Regions from separate parts of the Sporomusa sp. GT1 genome, predicted to be linked through region 1. Evidence: riboswitches for the same ligand, from Rfam matches in the RefSeq annotation. Region 1 holds a riboswitch; each other region holds the start of a gene.
The links. Region 1 has a riboswitch for cobalamin ahead of cobI (precorrin-2 C(20)-methyltransferase). Riboswitches for the same ligand answer to the same signal wherever they lie in the genome.
Positions count from the first base shown of each region.

Region 2: it holds a riboswitch for cobalamin, as region 1 does, so the genes downstream of both, GT1_RS18085 (sirohydrochlorin cobaltochelatase) here and cobI (precorrin-2 C(20)-methyltransferase) in region 1, are expected to answer to the same signal.
Region 3: it holds a riboswitch for cobalamin, as region 1 does, so the genes downstream of both, GT1_RS21530 (TonB-dependent siderophore receptor) here and cobI (precorrin-2 C(20)-methyltransferase) in region 1, are expected to answer to the same signal.
Region 4: it holds a riboswitch for cobalamin, as region 1 does, so the genes downstream of both, GT1_RS11375 (OmpH family outer membrane protein) here and cobI (precorrin-2 C(20)-methyltransferase) in region 1, are expected to answer to the same signal.

Region 1 covers NZ_BMBX01000004.1:82,163-86,468, reverse strand. Annotated here, with positions in the region: gene GT1_RS07875 (methyl-accepting chemotaxis protein) at 1-1,217, shown strand, start outside; gene GT1_RS07870 (hypothetical protein) at 1,306-1,533, opposite strand; cobalamin riboswitch at 1,553-1,737, shown strand; gene cobI (precorrin-2 C(20)-methyltransferase) at 1,847-2,569, shown strand; gene GT1_RS07860 (iron ABC transporter permease) at 2,566-3,621, shown strand; gene GT1_RS07855 (ABC transporter ATP-binding protein) at 3,633-4,306, shown strand, end outside.
Region 2 covers NZ_BMBX01000023.1:48,734-53,039, reverse strand. Annotated here, with positions in the region: gene GT1_RS18095 (HD-GYP domain-containing protein) at 281-853, shown strand; gene GT1_RS18090 (hypothetical protein) at 892-1,590, shown strand; cobalamin riboswitch at 1,631-1,812, shown strand; gene GT1_RS18085 (sirohydrochlorin cobaltochelatase) at 2,039-2,971, shown strand; cobalamin riboswitch at 2,981-3,165, shown strand; gene GT1_RS18080 (hypothetical protein) at 3,324-4,306, shown strand, end outside.
Region 3 covers NZ_BMBX01000048.1:360-4,665, forward strand. Annotated here, with positions in the region: gene GT1_RS21530 (TonB-dependent siderophore receptor) at 1-1,702, opposite strand, end outside; cobalamin riboswitch at 1,894-2,075, opposite strand; gene GT1_RS21535 (MerR family transcriptional regulator) at 2,492-3,331, shown strand; gene GT1_RS21540 (hypothetical protein) at 3,495-3,827, opposite strand; gene GT1_RS21545 (ECF transporter S component) at 4,007-4,306, opposite strand, start outside.
Region 4 covers NZ_BMBX01000008.1:64,678-68,983, reverse strand. Annotated here, with positions in the region: gene GT1_RS11390 (hypothetical protein) at 1-632, shown strand, start outside; cobalamin riboswitch at 827-1,010, shown strand; cobalamin riboswitch at 1,171-1,344, shown strand; gene GT1_RS11385 (hypothetical protein) at 1,446-1,703, opposite strand; gene GT1_RS11380 (hypothetical protein) at 1,779-1,976, shown strand; cobalamin riboswitch at 2,029-2,212, shown strand; gene GT1_RS11375 (OmpH family outer membrane protein) at 2,343-2,792, shown strand; gene GT1_RS11370 (hypothetical protein) at 2,990-4,306, shown strand, end outside.

The DNA of each region.
Region 1 (4,306 bases):
AAATGAAGGCCGACAGCGGCAGGCAAACCGCGGAACTGAATGCAAGCCGGTCACAGGCGGCCATTGGGGTAACCGGCTTTCTGATCGTGCTGGCAGGTGTGCTGGCGATCGGGCTTGGTATTGGTATCTCACGCATAATCAGTGTGCCGCTGGTAGCGGTAGCGGCGGCAGCCAATAAAATTTCCCAGGGGGATCTTACCGGCAATATTCCCGCTCGCTACACTGTGGCCAAGGACGAGATTGGCCAGCTTGGTATGTCCTTCAGCGTAATGGCGACCAATTTGAAAAGCCTGGTGACTCAGGTTGGCCAGTCTGCCGGTCAGGTTGCCGCATCGTCGGAAGAGCTTACTGCCAGCATTGACCGGTCCGCCCAGGCGTCTGAGCAAATTGCCGGAACAGTAGCCGGGATAGCTCAGGGGGCAGAGCAGCAAATGCAAGCCCTGATGGATACGGTGGCAGTGGTTGAACAAATGTCGGCCGGAGTGGACAAGATTGCGGTCAATACTGCCACCGCCACTGCTACTGCCGACAGGGCGTCAAGCTCGGCCGGGGACGGCAGTCAGGCAATTTCACTGGTCATCAGCAAAATGAATGATATCAAGCAGAGTGTGGACAATTCCGCCGCTGTTGTTGCCGAACTGGGGGCCAGGTCCAAAGAAATTGGGCAAATAGTATCCACCATTGACGGGATTGCCGCACAAACCAACTTGTTGGCGTTGAATGCCGCGATCGAAGCGGCCAGGGCCGGTGAGCAGGGAAGAGGGTTTGCCGTTGTTGCGGAGGAAGTCCGGAAGCTGGCTGAGCAATCCCAGGCAGCCACTAAACAAATTGAGAGCCTGATCAGTAGTATTCAGCAGGATACCGGTCATGCCGTTATTGCGATGAGCCAGGGGACACAGGAAGTAAATGCCGGCGCGGAAGTAGTCGGTGCTGCCGGTGATCATTTCAGGGAAATCGCAGCGTTTGTCGTGGAACTGTCCGGACAAATCAAAGAAATTGCAGCGGCAGTCGGCCAAATAGCTGCAAGCAGCCGGCAAATTGCCGGGTCGGTAAGCGCAACAGAAGCAATCAGCCGGGATACCTCGGCTGTGACGCAAACGGTTTCGGCTGCCACGGAGGAACAGTCGGCGACTATGACGGAAATGGCAGTTTCCAGTGAGAAATTGGCCAAACTGGCAGAGCAGCTGCAACAGGTGTTACAACAATTTAGGCTGTAATTTTTTAGCATCATGGAGCGACCATGATGCTAAAAAAAATTACTTCATTAAATTACCTCACAACAGGCAAGGGAGTTGTCTGGGTGTTCTACAATTCAATGTTCACCATGGCACCAGGTGCCTGCTGCACCTTTGCCAGCAGCTGCCGCCACTCTTCCAAGGTCAAATCCACTTGGCCGGACTCAATAACATCGGCCGGGACCCGGAAGTTTACGGTGTTGCCGTAGCTGGAAGTTATTTTATATATGCAATGGCTATTGGTTATTTGTCCATGCTTTGAGACCGGGGCAGACATAATCTGCTTGACTTTTTGCACTTTTAATCATACAATTTAAATAACTTAATATGGAACAGGTGCCCGATTGGGCTTAATAGGGAAGCCGGTTGAAATCCGGCACGGTCCCGCCGCTGTGAAGGGGAGCTGCCTGCAACAAGCCACTGAAGTAGCTTGCTATTTTGGGAAGGCGCAGTTTGGCTATGAACCTGAGTCAGAAGATCTGCCTGTTTGACAATCACCGGTTTTCACCCACGAGCGATGGGGAGGGGATTTGCGCGTTAGTCTGGGCAATTTCTCTGTCAACCCTTTAGAGGTGACAGAGATTTATTTATTTTAAGGAGTTGTTTTGATAATGTCAGGGATTTTTTACGGCGTCGGCGTAGGCCCCGGCGACCCCGAATTACTTACTTTGAAAGCCATTAACGCCATTAAATCATCCGATGTGGTTATTGCTCCCCGTACCGAGAAAAAGGATGAAAGCACGGCACTTTCCATTGCCCGTCCCTACATCCAGGAGGGGACTGAGGTTCTTGAGCTGGTATTTCCTATGAACTACAATGCTCAGGCTTTGTCCGATGCCTGGGTGAACAACAAAGAGATCATTCTTGGATTATTAAACAGCGGCAAAAAAGTAGCTTTTCTTACCCTGGGCGATCCTATGCTATACAGTACTTATATGTATGTTTTCCGCCTGTTGGAAGCCTCCGGCCATGAAATTGTCAATATTCCCGGCGTAAACTCCTTCTCGGCAATTGGCAATCGTTTAGGGGTGGCTCTGGCTGAAGGCGGCGATATTCTGAGCATCGTACCGGCTACCATTGATGATGAGCGGCTGGAAAAAGTGCTGGCTGCCTCTGATAATGTGGTGCTGATGAAAGTGTATAAAAATTATACCGAAATTGTTGAAAAACTGCATAAGCACGGTATGGTAGAAAATGCCGTAATGGTCTCAAAATGCGGCCTGGAAGGCGAAGAAATTATTCGTGATTTGGCGGCTGCCGGTAACCAGAAGGTAAATTACCTCTCAACCATTCTGACCAAACGTTCAAAAGTGAGTAAGCACGCATTGGCATGAGCAGTACGTTAACCGCGCTCTTGAGCCGCCAGAAGGCCAAAACCCGTCTGGCGGCTATGGTGCTTTTGGTGGTAATGGTTCTGTTTACTTTAGCTGCCGTAGGTTTTGGCCGGGCGGATATCGGTATCGAGGACGCTGCGGTTGTTATTTATGGAAAAATTACCGGCAATGCTGACAGCTATAGCCACGTAAATGGGGCTATCACGGCCATTATCTGGGATATCCGCCTGCCGCGCATTCTGGCTGCCATTGCTGTTGGCGGCGGCTTGGCGGTGGCTGGTGTTGTCTTTCAGGCGTTGCTCAGGAATCCGCTGGCAGATTCCTATACCATGGGTGTATCGACAGGTGCAGCCTTTGGGGCCAGTATAGCTATCTATCTTAATATTCTTGCCCAGAGTAGCCTGCCTGTCACGCTGTTGGCCTTTGGCGGGGCGGTGGCCACCCTGCTTGTTGTCATGTCTATGGCCCGGGTAGGCGGCTATGTGTCATCTGCCAATCTGGTTATTGCCGGGATTATTGTCAGCAGTATTCTGTCAGCCGCCATCAGCATGGTTAAGAGTCTGGCCGGCGAACAGGTATCGGCCATTGTTGCCTGGCTGATCGGCAGCCTGGCAGCTAAAAGCTGGGAGCATGTCGTATATGGCTGGCCGCTTATTCTGGCTGCTTGCTTCGTATGCTATTACTATGCCGAAGATCTCAATGTTGTATCCCTGGGGGACCGTGAGGCCCGCAGTCTGGGCATTAACGCTTCCCGCCTGCGTATGATACTTTTGGCGGCCGGAGCCCTGATTACTGCCGTATGTGTGGCTATCAGCGGTATTATTGGCTTTGTCGGCCTCATTGTGCCGCATATGGTCAGGATGTTGACCGGTTCGGATAACAAGGTGCTTATTCCGCTCAGTGGCCTCACCGGCGGTATTCTGCTGCTAACGGCCGATACATTTGGCCGTTCTGTCGGCAATATTGAGATTCCGGTAGGGGTGTTGACTACCCTTTTAGGCGGTCCTTTCTTTGTCTATATTTTCAGGATGCGCAACAAGACGCTGCAATAGGAGCGTTATTTATGATAAAAGTAGAGAACGTAAGTTTTAAATATGCTGCCAAACAGGTATTGCAAGATATTAGTTTTAACATCAGGCAGGGCAGCTTCAACGGCATTGTCGGGCCTAACGGTTCAGGCAAAACAACCCTGCTTAACATTATTACCGGCCAGCTTGCGGCGGCAGCAGGCAGGATAAGCCTGAGAGGGCGGGATATCGGTTCTTACCGGATTGAAGAACTGGCCCGCCATATTGCTGTTGTGCCGCAAAACATGGATATCCGGTTTCCTTATACCTGTCTGGAGATTGTCGGCATGGCGCGTACTCCCTTTAAGACCAGGATGCAGGGGCTTAGTGACGAAGACCTGGCGATTATTGAAAATGCCATGCGGCTCACGAACACACTGGATTTTGCCGGGCGTTTAGTTACCGAACTTAGCGGCGGTGAACGGCAGCGGGTACTGTTTGCCAAAGCCTTGGCCCAACAGCCGGAGATTTTGTTTTTGGATGAGTCTTTTTCCAATATGGATATTTATTATAGTATTACCTGCCTGAATTTGCTGCGGGAGCTGTGTGCCAAGCAAGGGCTGACAGTGGTGTCCATTATCCATGACCTGAACTTAGTCAGCGCTTTCTGCTCGGATGCTATTGTGCTTGCTTCAGGCAGCCTGATTACACACGGTCCGGCACCTGCCGT
Region 2 (4,306 bases), on a different contig from region 1:
CACGAGCGATGGGGAGGGGATTAGCGCAGCAGTTTGGCTTGTGCTTATTTTGTCCCGGCGTATGTTATACGCCGGGATTTTATCGGTATAGCGATACTGTTTTGTCTGTCTCCTCGCCTTTCAGCAGGGAGACTTTTGTGTTATGGCTCGGCAGCTTTCCAGGGGATGCTGCAATATTGCAGCGGGATAATAGCGTAATCCTCCCTTCACTGTCACGGGTCCTACCCTTCGCTTTACGGCTTTGACTGACTAAGACGGCTTATAAACAAGGAGGATACCAATGAGGAGAATTGAAAAGTTAATGGAACTTTTTCACAACTATGACCCTGCTACATTGAGGCATTGTCAAAGTGTTGGTATGCACATGCTGGAATGGGCGGATTGTATGGGGTTTTCCGATAAAAAAATACAAATAGCATATTATTGTGGTTTAATGCATGATATCGGCAGATTGTGCCTGCCTGGCAATGTATTTAATAAACTTGAACCATTATCAGACGACGAACAGGATATGCACAAACTTCATACGGTATATGGCTGGGTCATCCTTAATAGTGTGGGGCTGAAGGAAATAAGTCCTATTGTTCGTTATCACCATGAACGGTATGATGGAACAGGATATCCGGAAGGCCTGAAAGAAGCCGAGATTCCCTTTCTAAGCAGAATGCTTTCTATCTGCGATGCTTTCGATGAGATGACAAACAGACAAGGAACGAATAATCTAAGCGGCCGCCAGGCGTTGCAAGCAGTGGAAACCTGCGCCGGGACACGGTTTGATCCGTGGCTGTGCCAGCAATTTGTCAGTTATATAAGGAAAGTAGAAACACTAAAAGCGGTTGCTAATTTCGCATAAACCGGTTGATATCAGATAATATAAGAGGGATGTGTAGTATGATTTTACATATTGCTAACGGCTCAATACTGAAATCCTATTTAGAGACTAAAGGCATTTCAGGCCAGAAGATTATTGCATTTAATGAATCCATGATTACCGGGAAATGCGCGGAGACAATTTTTAGTGAGGAATTCTTTCAATTACGGGCAGAAACCTTACAGGTTGCTTATGAGCGCTATAACGAATTGACGGTGACAGAACTAGAGGCATTATTAAGTCACTCGTATTCGGAGATTATATTATGGTTTGATGCCGATATGTTTTGTCAGATGAATATTTTAACCTTGTGCGCCTATCTGGATGCCAGCAACTATCAGGGGGAAGTGCATTTACATATTATCCGGCACGATTTCTGGCAATATGACAGTTTGCAGGACATAATACGTATATCCTATCAAATTAACCCTGCGGGATATTACGAGATATACCGGGAGGTTCTCTTGCAAAGACGGCCAACAAGAGAAAAATATCCGGTTTTTGCAGAATTAAACGCAGGAATTAACTTGTACACAAACTATATTTCCGCTAATAGCGATATTCGGTTAGCCATAACAAAAATGGTTAAAGAAAACAAAGATAAACCGTTTGTAATAAAAGAAATAAACGAGAAATATCCTCATTATGGTATCGGTGATTACAATATTCAGCTGATTTATCGTGATATAGTAGATAGGATTCAAATTAATATGGATTGACAATCACTTCCTGCAGTGTTATGCTAATTTCATAAGAAAACTACATATGTTAGAGATAGGTGCCTTACAGGCTTAATAGGGAAGACCGGTTAAATGCCGGCGCGGTCCCGCCACTGTAACGGGGAGCAGGCTTAAGATATACCACTGGGATGGATTTTCTGGGAAGGTTTAAGCAGGCTATGATCCGGAGTCAGGAGAACTGCCTATCTGACAATCGCCGTTTGTTACCCACGAGGTATGGGGAGGGGATTATAGTAGGCGCTTTTATGGCGTAACTGGCTAATTCGCTCCTGGTTTACACACCAGGAGCTTTCTGTTCGGGCTACTGTTCAAACCTCTCACCGCTACGGTTGAGAGGTTTGCTGTTTTAATCACAGGCTGCTCCCATCATCCTGGTAACGAAGGCGTGTCCGGTAATCAAAAAATATGAAGGAGTTGTTTTTGGCCAATGAAAAACATCTATTCGTTTATCACCACCCTGTGCATGCTGGCTGTATTTGGCTGTGTAAGTCTGGTTCCGTCACTGGCAGCGGCTGCACCGGCTCAGGCAGGCAAAAAGGCTATTTTAGTTGTAAGCTTTGGTACTACGTATCCTGAAACTTTAAAGACAACCATTGAAGCTGTTGAAACCAAAATAAAAGCAGAATTTCCCGAGTACGAAGTTCGCCGGGCTTTTACTTCCCGGATTATCATTAAAAGAATTGCTGAACGTGACGGCGTGAAAATCGATACCGAAAAAGAAGCGCTTGACCGTTTAAAAGCCGAAGGCTTTAATGAAGTTATTGTTCAGCCGCTGCATATTGCTGCCGGTGAAGAGTTTGATTTGGTGAAGGGTGTTGTAAAACATCATGAAGCCGCTAAAACCTTTGACAAAATTGCCTTAGGCAGACCTATTATGTATTTTATGGGACAAGAAGAGAAACCTGATGACTATTTAGCTGCTGCTAAAGCATTAGAAAACCAGTTCCCCAAACAGAAAAAAGACGAAGCCATTGTACTGATGGGACATGGTGGCAGCCATCCCGGAAATTCGGCTTATGCCGCCATGCAGCTTAAATTACAGGATGAAGGCTATAAAAACGTATATCTGTTCACCGTGGAAGGGTATCCGTCCTTCGACAATATGCTGGCTAAATTAAAAGCCAACAAAGTAAAAAAAGTTACTCTTATGCCGTTCATGCTGGTAGCCGGTGACCATGCTACCAACGATATGGCCGGTGATGAAGAGGATTCAGCAAAAAGCCAGCTTATTGCCGCCGGCTTTAAAGTAGACACTTATGTGCATGGCTTGGGTGAAAATGCAGGTTTTCAAGATATTTATATCCAACATGTTAAAGATGCCATTGATGAACTGAATAACCCGGAAGCTAAAAAGCACTAAAAGCAAAACCAAATAACAAAAGAGTTGGGTGCCCTGCGGGGCTTAATAGGGAAGTCCGGTGAAAAGCCGGCGCGGTCCCGCCACTGTAATGGGGAGCAAATCCAAGAATATGCCACTGGGATGAAAAGTCCTGGGAAGGTTTGGATGAGCCGTGAACCAGAGTCAGGAGAACTGCCTAGCTGACAGTCGCCGTTTTACCCACGAGGCATGGGGAGGGGATTACAGTAGATGGTATGTATGCTGAAGACTCGCGGGCCCTGGGGCGCCGGATGCTGCAAAATATATCAAAACTGAAAATACATTCCCACGCGTAAGCGCGGGAATGTATTTTTTTTCCTAAGGGGGCAAGGATTTGACCATCAAAAAAGCACTGACCGGCATCGTGACAGTGCTGTTGGTAATGTTGACAATTACCGGACAGGCCCAGGAGGAAGTGTCTTTTTCCTGTCAATTTCCCTATTACCTGGGGAAGATCAGGGATTCTGTGATTCCCGGCGGACAAACGGCAGCGCTGTTTAGTATTGAGCATCGTGGTCTAAACGACAAAACGGTGACAGTGACCATCAGTCTGCCGCCTGGCTTTAGCCCGGCCGGTTCTCAGGAAAATTGGGAGGTAACCAGGCAGGCAGACAGGTATGCCTTAACGAGAGACATGCTGCTGCCAGGAGGGTATAGTCAGTGGTATGATTTACTGTCCCTGCAGGTGGCGTCAGATTTGCCAACAGGCAGGTATACCGCTACTGTGACGGCAGGAGGCAATACACAGCAGATACCGGTTACCGTAGGGACGGGTACCGGTGATGCCGCTGCGCCGGTCACGCTGGCAGGTATGGTTCTGCCGTTGGATAAGGACGGCAAAACCGATGACCGTGTAGGGCGCAATGTCTTAGTGCTACGGGACAGACAATGGGATTACTACAAAAATTTATTCATTGGCAAAGGTGCTTCGAATCAAGAAATTGAGGCCATTCACCCGGTAACTCACCTGGGCGTGGATATTGTCAATCCAGCCGGGGTGCAAAAACTGGTTATTGTTACCGTTCATCTCTTAGATGCGGCTGATCGTCAGCCGGTAAGCGGCTTGTTTACTCCCGGTGCGACCAATGAAGATGTCGATGGTGGCGCACTGGATGGTCACAAGGAATATTTAGAGATGTTTACGGCTTTGAACGGTGACTCCCGGCAGCGCCTGCAGCTGCCTGTATATGCGGATGAACGCAATTTGACCGGCGGGGATTATATCCTCCGGGCAGAACTGAGCGACGGGGTCAAGGCGCCGTTGCTGTACGAAGTGTCGCTTACTATTATCAAAAAAGACAACAAAGCCCTGATAGT
Region 3 (4,306 bases), on a different contig from region 1:
CTCCGGTCAACTGCAAGCGTCCATATTTTCTGTCCCAATAATTTTTGGTACTATTATTACCTTCAGCTTTTACTTTAGGATCTCCATAATTAATTCCCCAATTATACGACCAGCCATTCTCCCCGCTTATATCACAAGTTAACTCAACACCAGTGTTTTTAAAATCTTCATTTTTATATTTTGTTATTCCTGTGTCCTTATTCCATGTTGCACTAATATTATCTTTAATATCAATATGATATACTGCAGCCTTCCAACTATGGCCGCCGTCTACTTTTTTCCAGCCAATTTCATAATTGATACCGGTTTGTGGTTTTAATTCCGGTGCCGGCAACAGATCATATGTACTGCCGTACATTTGGCTAAAGGTAGGTAAAATAAACGACTGACTGACACTGGCATATATATTATCCTTTTCGCCCAGTTTATGAATAAATTGTCCGGAAGCGCTAAAATTGCTGTAATCTGCATCCTTCTCAGCACCGGCAGTCCAGGTTTCGCGGGCACTTAAAATAAAAGTATTTACATCATTGAGCTTTTGTTCCCATTGCCCATAAACACCAAAAACCTTTCTTTCCTGCTCCATCCTAGCCTTAGTAGTGTATTTAACCTGGTTAAAATATTCATTCTTATAATTAAATCCGAAAATAGCATTGGCCCTGTCATTGATCTGCCAATGTTTCTGGGCGTCAATCCCATAAGTCCTGTCCTTTTGATCGGTTTTATCACGGACGTAATTTAGAGTTCCGTCACTCTTGTAATATTCAAACCCTCTTGTAGTCGGCTTATTGTGATTATAATACAGACTGGCTTTTACATTTTCATCACTATATCTAAGCTGCGCTATATTATACTTGTTTTTATAGGTTTTATCATTTTGTAAATCGCCTGCTTGCGCATCCTTTAGTTTTCTCCAGTTATCGCCAAACCAGGTCTGATAGCCATTTTCATTGTCCATATAATTATACGAAAGCGATAACTTATCATTAAAATTATATTCTACTGATACACTGTCTTTATCAGAACCCTTAAAGGTAGTCGTTCTGCCCCCGGCAGTACCCTCAGTGGCTGAAATTTTATCCAGTTTGCCCCACCTTGTCTTACTGTAGCTCAGATTCAATTTCCCCATATTAAAGGTTGCATTGTGATTTCGCTGTCCATAATTGCCAAAACCTGTCGATACCGTATTCTCAAATTGCTTTTTCATAATAATATTGATAACGCCGCCCATGGCTTCACTGCCATACAAAACCGCGCCGCCGCTTTTCACAATTTCCACCCGTTCAACATTTTCCACCGGAATGGAATCCAAATAGTAGCTGCCGGACATATTAATCGGGACTCCATTTACTAATACCAACGTACCATTACTTACGCCGCGGATAATAATTGGATTGGACATAGTAGAATAGGGATTTCCATTAGGTCCAAAAGTAGTATAGGCAATACCGGAGATTTTTTGCAAAGCCATTTGTATATTCTCAGCACCGGTATTTTTCAAATCTTGATTCGTCAAAATGGTAGTAGATGCGGGAACCTCAACATCAGGTTTTTCAGAACGGGTAGCCGTTACAATTATCGAGTCAAGGGTAAAATCCTCCACTGCACCGGCAGCCAAAGCTGCCGGCCCTCCCCCACAGCATAAGCCGGTAATGATGGCCGTGACTAACATACGCTTTTTCAGAACGCTTTTCTTTTTCATCCTCATTCTTCCTTTCATAATAAAATAAAAAACTCCCGGCCATAACAGCCGGGAGGATTCTACAGCAACAGCCAAATAAAAACTCCTGGTCTAGAACCAGGAGCAAATTCAGCAAGACAACAAAACTCACCTGGAATATATTCCAAATAAGCTAATGTAACTGTAATCTCCTCCCCATCACTCGTGGGTAAAACGGCGATCTTTAGACAGGCAGTTCTCCTGGCTCTGGATCATAGCTCTCCCAAACCTTCCCAGGACTCTCATCCCAGTGGTATTTTGGTTTGCTCCCCATTACAGTGGCGGGACCGCGCCGGTCTTGCACCGGACTTCCCTATTAAGCCCTTTACAGGGCACCTGTCTAGCAATATTCAATTCACATCATAGAAAAACACTTAACTCAATATACAACTTCACTTCACCATTTTAGCAAACATTATCAAAAATCGTCGTTTTTAGAAGATATATGTCAAAATTTACTCTGGATTATAAGGGTAAACTATATACCGGTCATATAGTCAAGTCTTTTTTCCCAGGCCTGACCACTTTTACCATCCCGTTTTCCAAATGGTAACATTGCCGGTAGCATCCCATTAGCAGCTGTGAGCCACGTAGTTAACCAGATCTCCGCTCCTTTCAGCGTATTCCTTCAAACCATATAAATAAAAACTAACCTTTCTTGACACAAACCCAATTCATCATTAATAATGAGGATAAAAGAAGTTTTTATGTTCAACCATTGTTTTATGCACCTGGATTCCTATATGTAATAAGCGTAGGAGAATACGACATATGACAATTAACAAAGAAAACTATATTACCGCCGGTGAATTGGCCTCTCTCTATGCTATTCCCAAGCAAACCTTGCTTTATTACGACAAACACGGACTATTAGTTCCAGCCTATGTCAGCGAAAACGGCTATCGCTATTACTCGGTTTCTCAATATCTCTTGCTGGAAATTATTCTAAATATGAGGAAATTGAATATTTCCATTCAGGGCATAAAGAATTATCTGCAAAACCGCAATGTTGATAATTTCGAACAGATATTACTGGCGAAAGAAAAAGAATGCAATAAAATTATAGAAGATACACTAAACATCAAAAAGAGTTTACATTTATCTTTACAAACAATAGAAAAAATACGCAAAACCCGGTTCAATCAAATTCAAGTAAACTTTCAGAAAGAAAAAATTCTATTTGTCAGTGAAACTTTAACCGAAACCATGTCTTTGCGGGAACGGTTCAGGCTTCTGTCCAAACATAATCAGACTGCCTTCTCCAAAAAACACTTCAAGGAATTTACTACCGGCTGGATCATAGATAAAGATGATTTTTTTGCAGAAAAATTCAATAAAACAATACAATATTTTACGCCGGTTTCTCATTCCATTCCTAAGAAACACTGCTTTGTCCGTCCGGAGGGATTATATCTCACCATACGCTTCCAAGGAACTTATTACCAACAAGTAGCTTCCGTATATAAGGAAATCCTCGATTTTGTGCAGCGCAATGCCTTGCAGATTGTCAGTAATGTATATGTTTTCCCGCTGAAAAACCACTGGCTTACTACCGATACAAAAACATATATCAATCAAATCTCTTTTCAGGTGGAGTACACCACCTGCTAAAACAAAAGGCGGAATTGGGCTCAGTTTCTTTAACTAAGCTCAATTCCGCCTTTTCCATCATTTAGGGTATACTCAGGCATTTCGTGCTCCCTGAACTGGATCATCATTGCCTAAGCCTTCCCGGACTCATAGCTTTCATAGCCTGGCGTAAGCTTACCACCAGTTAATCCACTTTGTGATGACATTTTCCTGCCGTATTTCCCGAGAGAATATTCCGGTATATTTCATGAGCTTCTTCAGAAGTTTTGCCGTTTTCTAACGCCTTCCGGGCATGAATCACTGCGGTACGGTATTTTTTGTGTGCTTCATCTTGAGAAATATTTTCGATATTTTTAGAGTCGAAATTCATTACTTTGCGAAAAACCTCATGAATTTCTTCCGAAGTTTTCCCGGCTTCTCGCGCCAGTTGAACATGCTTTAGTGCACTTTCATAACGATGCTTGGCATGCGGTTCATTAGGAATTTGATACTCAGGATGCTTTCTTTCCGTACTCATTATTTTCACCTCCTTAAAATATAGCTTTTCTGTCTACTTTACTCTATATAGCGGTCATATAGTCAAGCTATTCTTCAAAAGTCGTTGTTTCACAACAAATACATAAACACAGTCTCCATATCTCACATGATATAGTTGAAGTGGGACAAGGGACCTGTCCCCTTGTCCCACTAATGGCTTTATCTCGCTTTACCGGCTGCAGGCAGGCGTTTATACAGCCAATGACACAGAACACCTCCGGCAAGGCCGGTAACCAGCTGTGGCCAGCTCATTGCCGTCTTGAGAAAAAAAGCCTGTCCGGCAGGCAGGGAAATAAAGCTGAAAATCCAGGCGGCAGAAAAATATAAGGCGGCCATTCGTCCAACAGACGCCAGCAGTACCGCCAGCCACAAATGGTGTCTCCGGCCGGCTTCATACAGCAGGATATACACAATATTAGTGACAGCCACCGGCAGAATAAAGACCGGCAAAGGCAAGGC
Region 4 (4,306 bases), on a different contig from region 1:
AAAAAGGCACGATTTTGACCACCAACGATTTGGGTGAAGTGATTTCCGGTACCTTGAAAGACGATACCTTTCTCCAGCCGCGCGGCTGGGAAAGAGTAATTAATGACTACTACTACGTTTCCGCCTATGCGACCGGCTCCTTTTTCCCCCGGTTTCATCGCTCCTTTATCGAACGAAGCTATAATATGGCTATTCCCGGCTACGGGCATTTGCGCTATAAAGGCGGAACCCCGGTTACCTTCAGCGAACAGGGAGAAGTGCTTCGCGGCACACTTGCCGAGCAGGCCACCGTTCGTCTGGTGGCGGGGAAATACGGCTTTCTGACCTTGAGAGAAAATACCGTCCTGGCTTTTTATGATTCCGGGGCAATCCGGTCCGGTGTTTTGGCCGAGGATACCTACCTGCGGCCTATAGGCTGGCGAACCAACCTTGCCGCAAACGACTCAGCCGGTTTTGTCAAGTTCAGCGCTAAACAAGCCATAGAATTCGATGAGAATGGGGAAGTCGCCGTTGGAACACTCAAAGAGAAGGTGACCTGGCGTTCAACGGCTGGGGAAGTGGTCGAATTTCCTGCCAATACCGTTGTCCGTTTTAATGACGAAGGCGCCTTGGTCATTAAAACTGCTATCTAAATATGTCGGAAAATGACGAAGGAAAAAGTGTGACAAGCAGAAGTACTTGTGCTAAAATATAATTATTCCTGTTGCTTTATGACACAATATAGCTGCATAACATAAAATACAGGCTAAAAAAGTTGTTGACAAAATTACCCAACGGTGCTATATTTGAAGCAAAGAAATTAAAGGAATTCTCACAAAAAAAGAGAATAATGTACTTTGGTGCAGGTGCCCGTATGGGCCTAAGAGAGAAGCCGGTTTAAAGCCGGCGCGGACCCGCCACTGTGATGGGGAGCGAATCCATGATATACCACTGAGATCCAGCGATCTTGGGAAGGTTTGGAGGAGCGATGAGCCAGAGCCAGGAGAACTGCCTGCATGACGATCACCATTTGACCTGCGATGAATCGGGGAGGGGATTGCGATGCAATTCGTATTTTGTGACGGCAGTTTCGCCGGATTACAAGAAGCCTTTCTGGATATTTCATCACAGGAAGGCTTTTTTATATTTGTTGCAGATAATTAGTTGCTTATCCAAGGTTATGATCTTACAAAACTTTATACGAAATCAGGTATCCGTCGTCAGGGCGGATTTAAAAGGGAAGTCCGGTGTGATTCCGGCGCTGTCTCGCAACTGTGAAGGAGAGCCATATTTCTGCAAGCCTCTTACCAAGGAGAATGTGGTGATGACCCAAGTCAGGGTACTGCCTGGTTTCTAGTGTCTCAGCTGAGACATGTATATCCGTACAGCCTGCGATGCACAGGTCTGGGATTAAGAACACTCGCAGGCATAGGCTAGCTCTGAGCTAACATATGACTGGAGGCTTGTTAAGGTGAGCTTTCTCGCCTGACAGCCAGCGAGCGGTTTTTGACCCGGCACCGGCAGCAGGCAGCTTTAGCAACAGGTAAAGCGTCGATTGTTCCGCCGGGCGGAATAGTCGGCGCTTTTTGTTTCATTTGTGAGCCACTGTCATGGACCAGGCCCATGACAGCAATATACCCGGTGTCGCTTAGCGGCGCCGAATACAGATAATCAAAGGGGGATAGCGACAGCCTGCAGCCCCTTGCCGGTGCTTTAAGGGACAAGCAAACCAAAGATGCTGCGCCGGCGGGAGAATGTGAATATATTTTACCGCAGTCCGGTAGTAGGAGAGGTGAGTTATGAAACGCCGGAGGATCGAGACCTTAACCCGCGCGCTGCTGGACTATGGCTATCATGTCCGGCAGGTTCAGCACATTGTTGAGGAAGCCGGGAAGAACGGCAGGGCTGAAATGATGGAAGATGCCATTATCGAAGCGCTGGAAGCGTATGTGAAGTTTGCTGCCAGGTGCAAACAGCAAGGGCACAATATCTGCTGATTTTTCGGCATAATGCTTCAAAGTCCTGTATAGAATGAAAAAGTGATGACAAATGAATATCGTTGGGATAGGTGCCCTACGGGGCTTAATAGGGAAGTCCGGTGTAATGCCGGCGCGGTCCCGCCACTGTAACGGGGAGCAATCTCGCAGATATGCCACTGGAGCGAACGCTTTGGGAAGGTGCGAGAGAGTGATGAACCGGAGCCAGGAGAACTGCCTGTCTGACAATCACCGTTTGACCTGCGAGGTATGGGGAGGAGATTACGCAACAAGCCAGGACGGCTTTCGTCCGGACAGCGTAACCACTCCCGATGAGGGAGTTTTTTTATTGCTTAGAAGCACAAATCAAACAAGAGAGGAAATGGCATGAAGCAACTAACACGCAGTCTTTTATTACTTATTGCCGTATGTTTTCTGGGCGGCATGCTGGCCCCGGCCGGGGCGCTGGCCGCCAAGGCCAAGGCCAAACCGGAGCAAACCGTGGGCTATGTCAACCGCCAGCAGATTTTCAGCAGCTATCCCGGTATTCAGGAGACACTGAAGGAAATCCAGTCCCTGCGCGAAGCGGCGCAGCAAGACTATGACACCCGGAGCAAAGACCTGTCGGACGCGGAGCGGCAAGCCTTAAACGACACCATCGCCCGCGAGGAAGCCCGGAAGGAAGACATTCTCATGAAGCCGGTAGGGGACAAAATCGAGGCGTCCATTAAGGCCGTCGCCGAGGAAAAAGGACTAACAGTAATTATTGACGCAGCAACCGTGGTCTATGGTGGTATTGATATCACCGCCGACGTGATAGCTAAGCTCAAACAATAAGCAGCAGCGGCGACAGCGTAACTTAGCCTGTTCGTCCCGCCCGGGTGCGATAACGGCGCCCGGACAGACTGTGATAGGGAGTTCTGAACAAGGAGGTGAGTTCTTTTCCCGTGGGTACTAAGGAAAAGACCTCAACAGCCCACAAGCTGTTGACGGTCGCAGAATAACACCAAAAAACGATGGGAGAGTGAAACATTATGTCCAGTAAAGTTGCGTACACAGTGTATTCTTATCCGCCGCCCAATTTTATCGGCGAGGGCGATCTGGGAACAGCCGTATACAGCGGCGGTACAAGCGGCGATGTGATTACTGAAAGTAAAGGCGTAGTGACCCAGTGGGTCAATCCGGTGACCAGCAACACTGAACAACTGCCCGGCGATACAAAGGTGTTCTACTTTAAAAACAGCAACGGCGATAACCGGGCGATTGTACCGGCCATTCAATGGGGTGTCGGGGGTGCTGCGTGCTACTTTATGATTTATAACGCCGACACCTGGAGCGACGGCATCAATCCCGGCAGACCCATTTACGGACCGGCGCTGTGGACTGTCGTTGACAGCGGTTCCAACAATATTCCTATCACCAATCCTTACAAATTCCAAACGGCAACAGTCACGGAAAATGCAACCGAGCATTATTATATCTACGGCATTGACTTTGATAATAGAATCGTTTTCCGCGTGGAAAGCGCCGGCGACACCTATACGCTTGACACCACTGCCGGGCACAACTTCAGGCTGACGCCCCCGACGTCTCAAGATTCCTACGGTGTGGACCTGCAAATTGTCGGCGATTACTTTTACGCTCTGTTCATCAGCGGCATTAATATTTTGACCGCCAGCCCCACCTACGTCAACAGCACCGTGGTCAAGCACCTGCTGGATTTCAGCGGAACACCGTCCTACACCGGCCCGCACGGCACAACAACCGTCAACCCCGGGCCGGGCGAGTGGCCGGGCAAGAACGCGTTCAGCATTCAGCCCCAGGGCGATTTCCTGTATCTGGTCGCCCTCGGCGGCATGCAGCATAACGCCACCCCCATTGTCTGGAACCCGGAGTCCAAAATCCAGAAGGTGGCTTTGAGCGACCTGGAGGTCACCAACCTGCTTAAGGCGGCGGCTGATAACACTGACCCAGCCACTGACCGCTTTGATTTCCGGGCACTGACCTTCAATGAAAGTGGCAGCCAGGTCTTCATTCTGACCGGCGCCTATAACGCCAGCTGGGTCATGACCTGGCGCTTGTACTGGCTTACGATTGATTCACTGAACGATGCCGGGGACGCACTGCTTAGTGATTTAACATCAGCTTTCCCTCCAGATCCTACGGCAACCTTTATAGCAACCGATAACTTATCCGGCTATCTCTGGGCGCTGCTCTATTCGGAAAGTACCGGCAAGACCTGGTTCGCCCGCGGCAACGATCTGGCCATCTACGGTACCGGCGGTATTGTCGGCAATGCGGAAGGCATCGGTAATCTTACCACACTGGCCGGCAGTCCTAACCTCAATTCC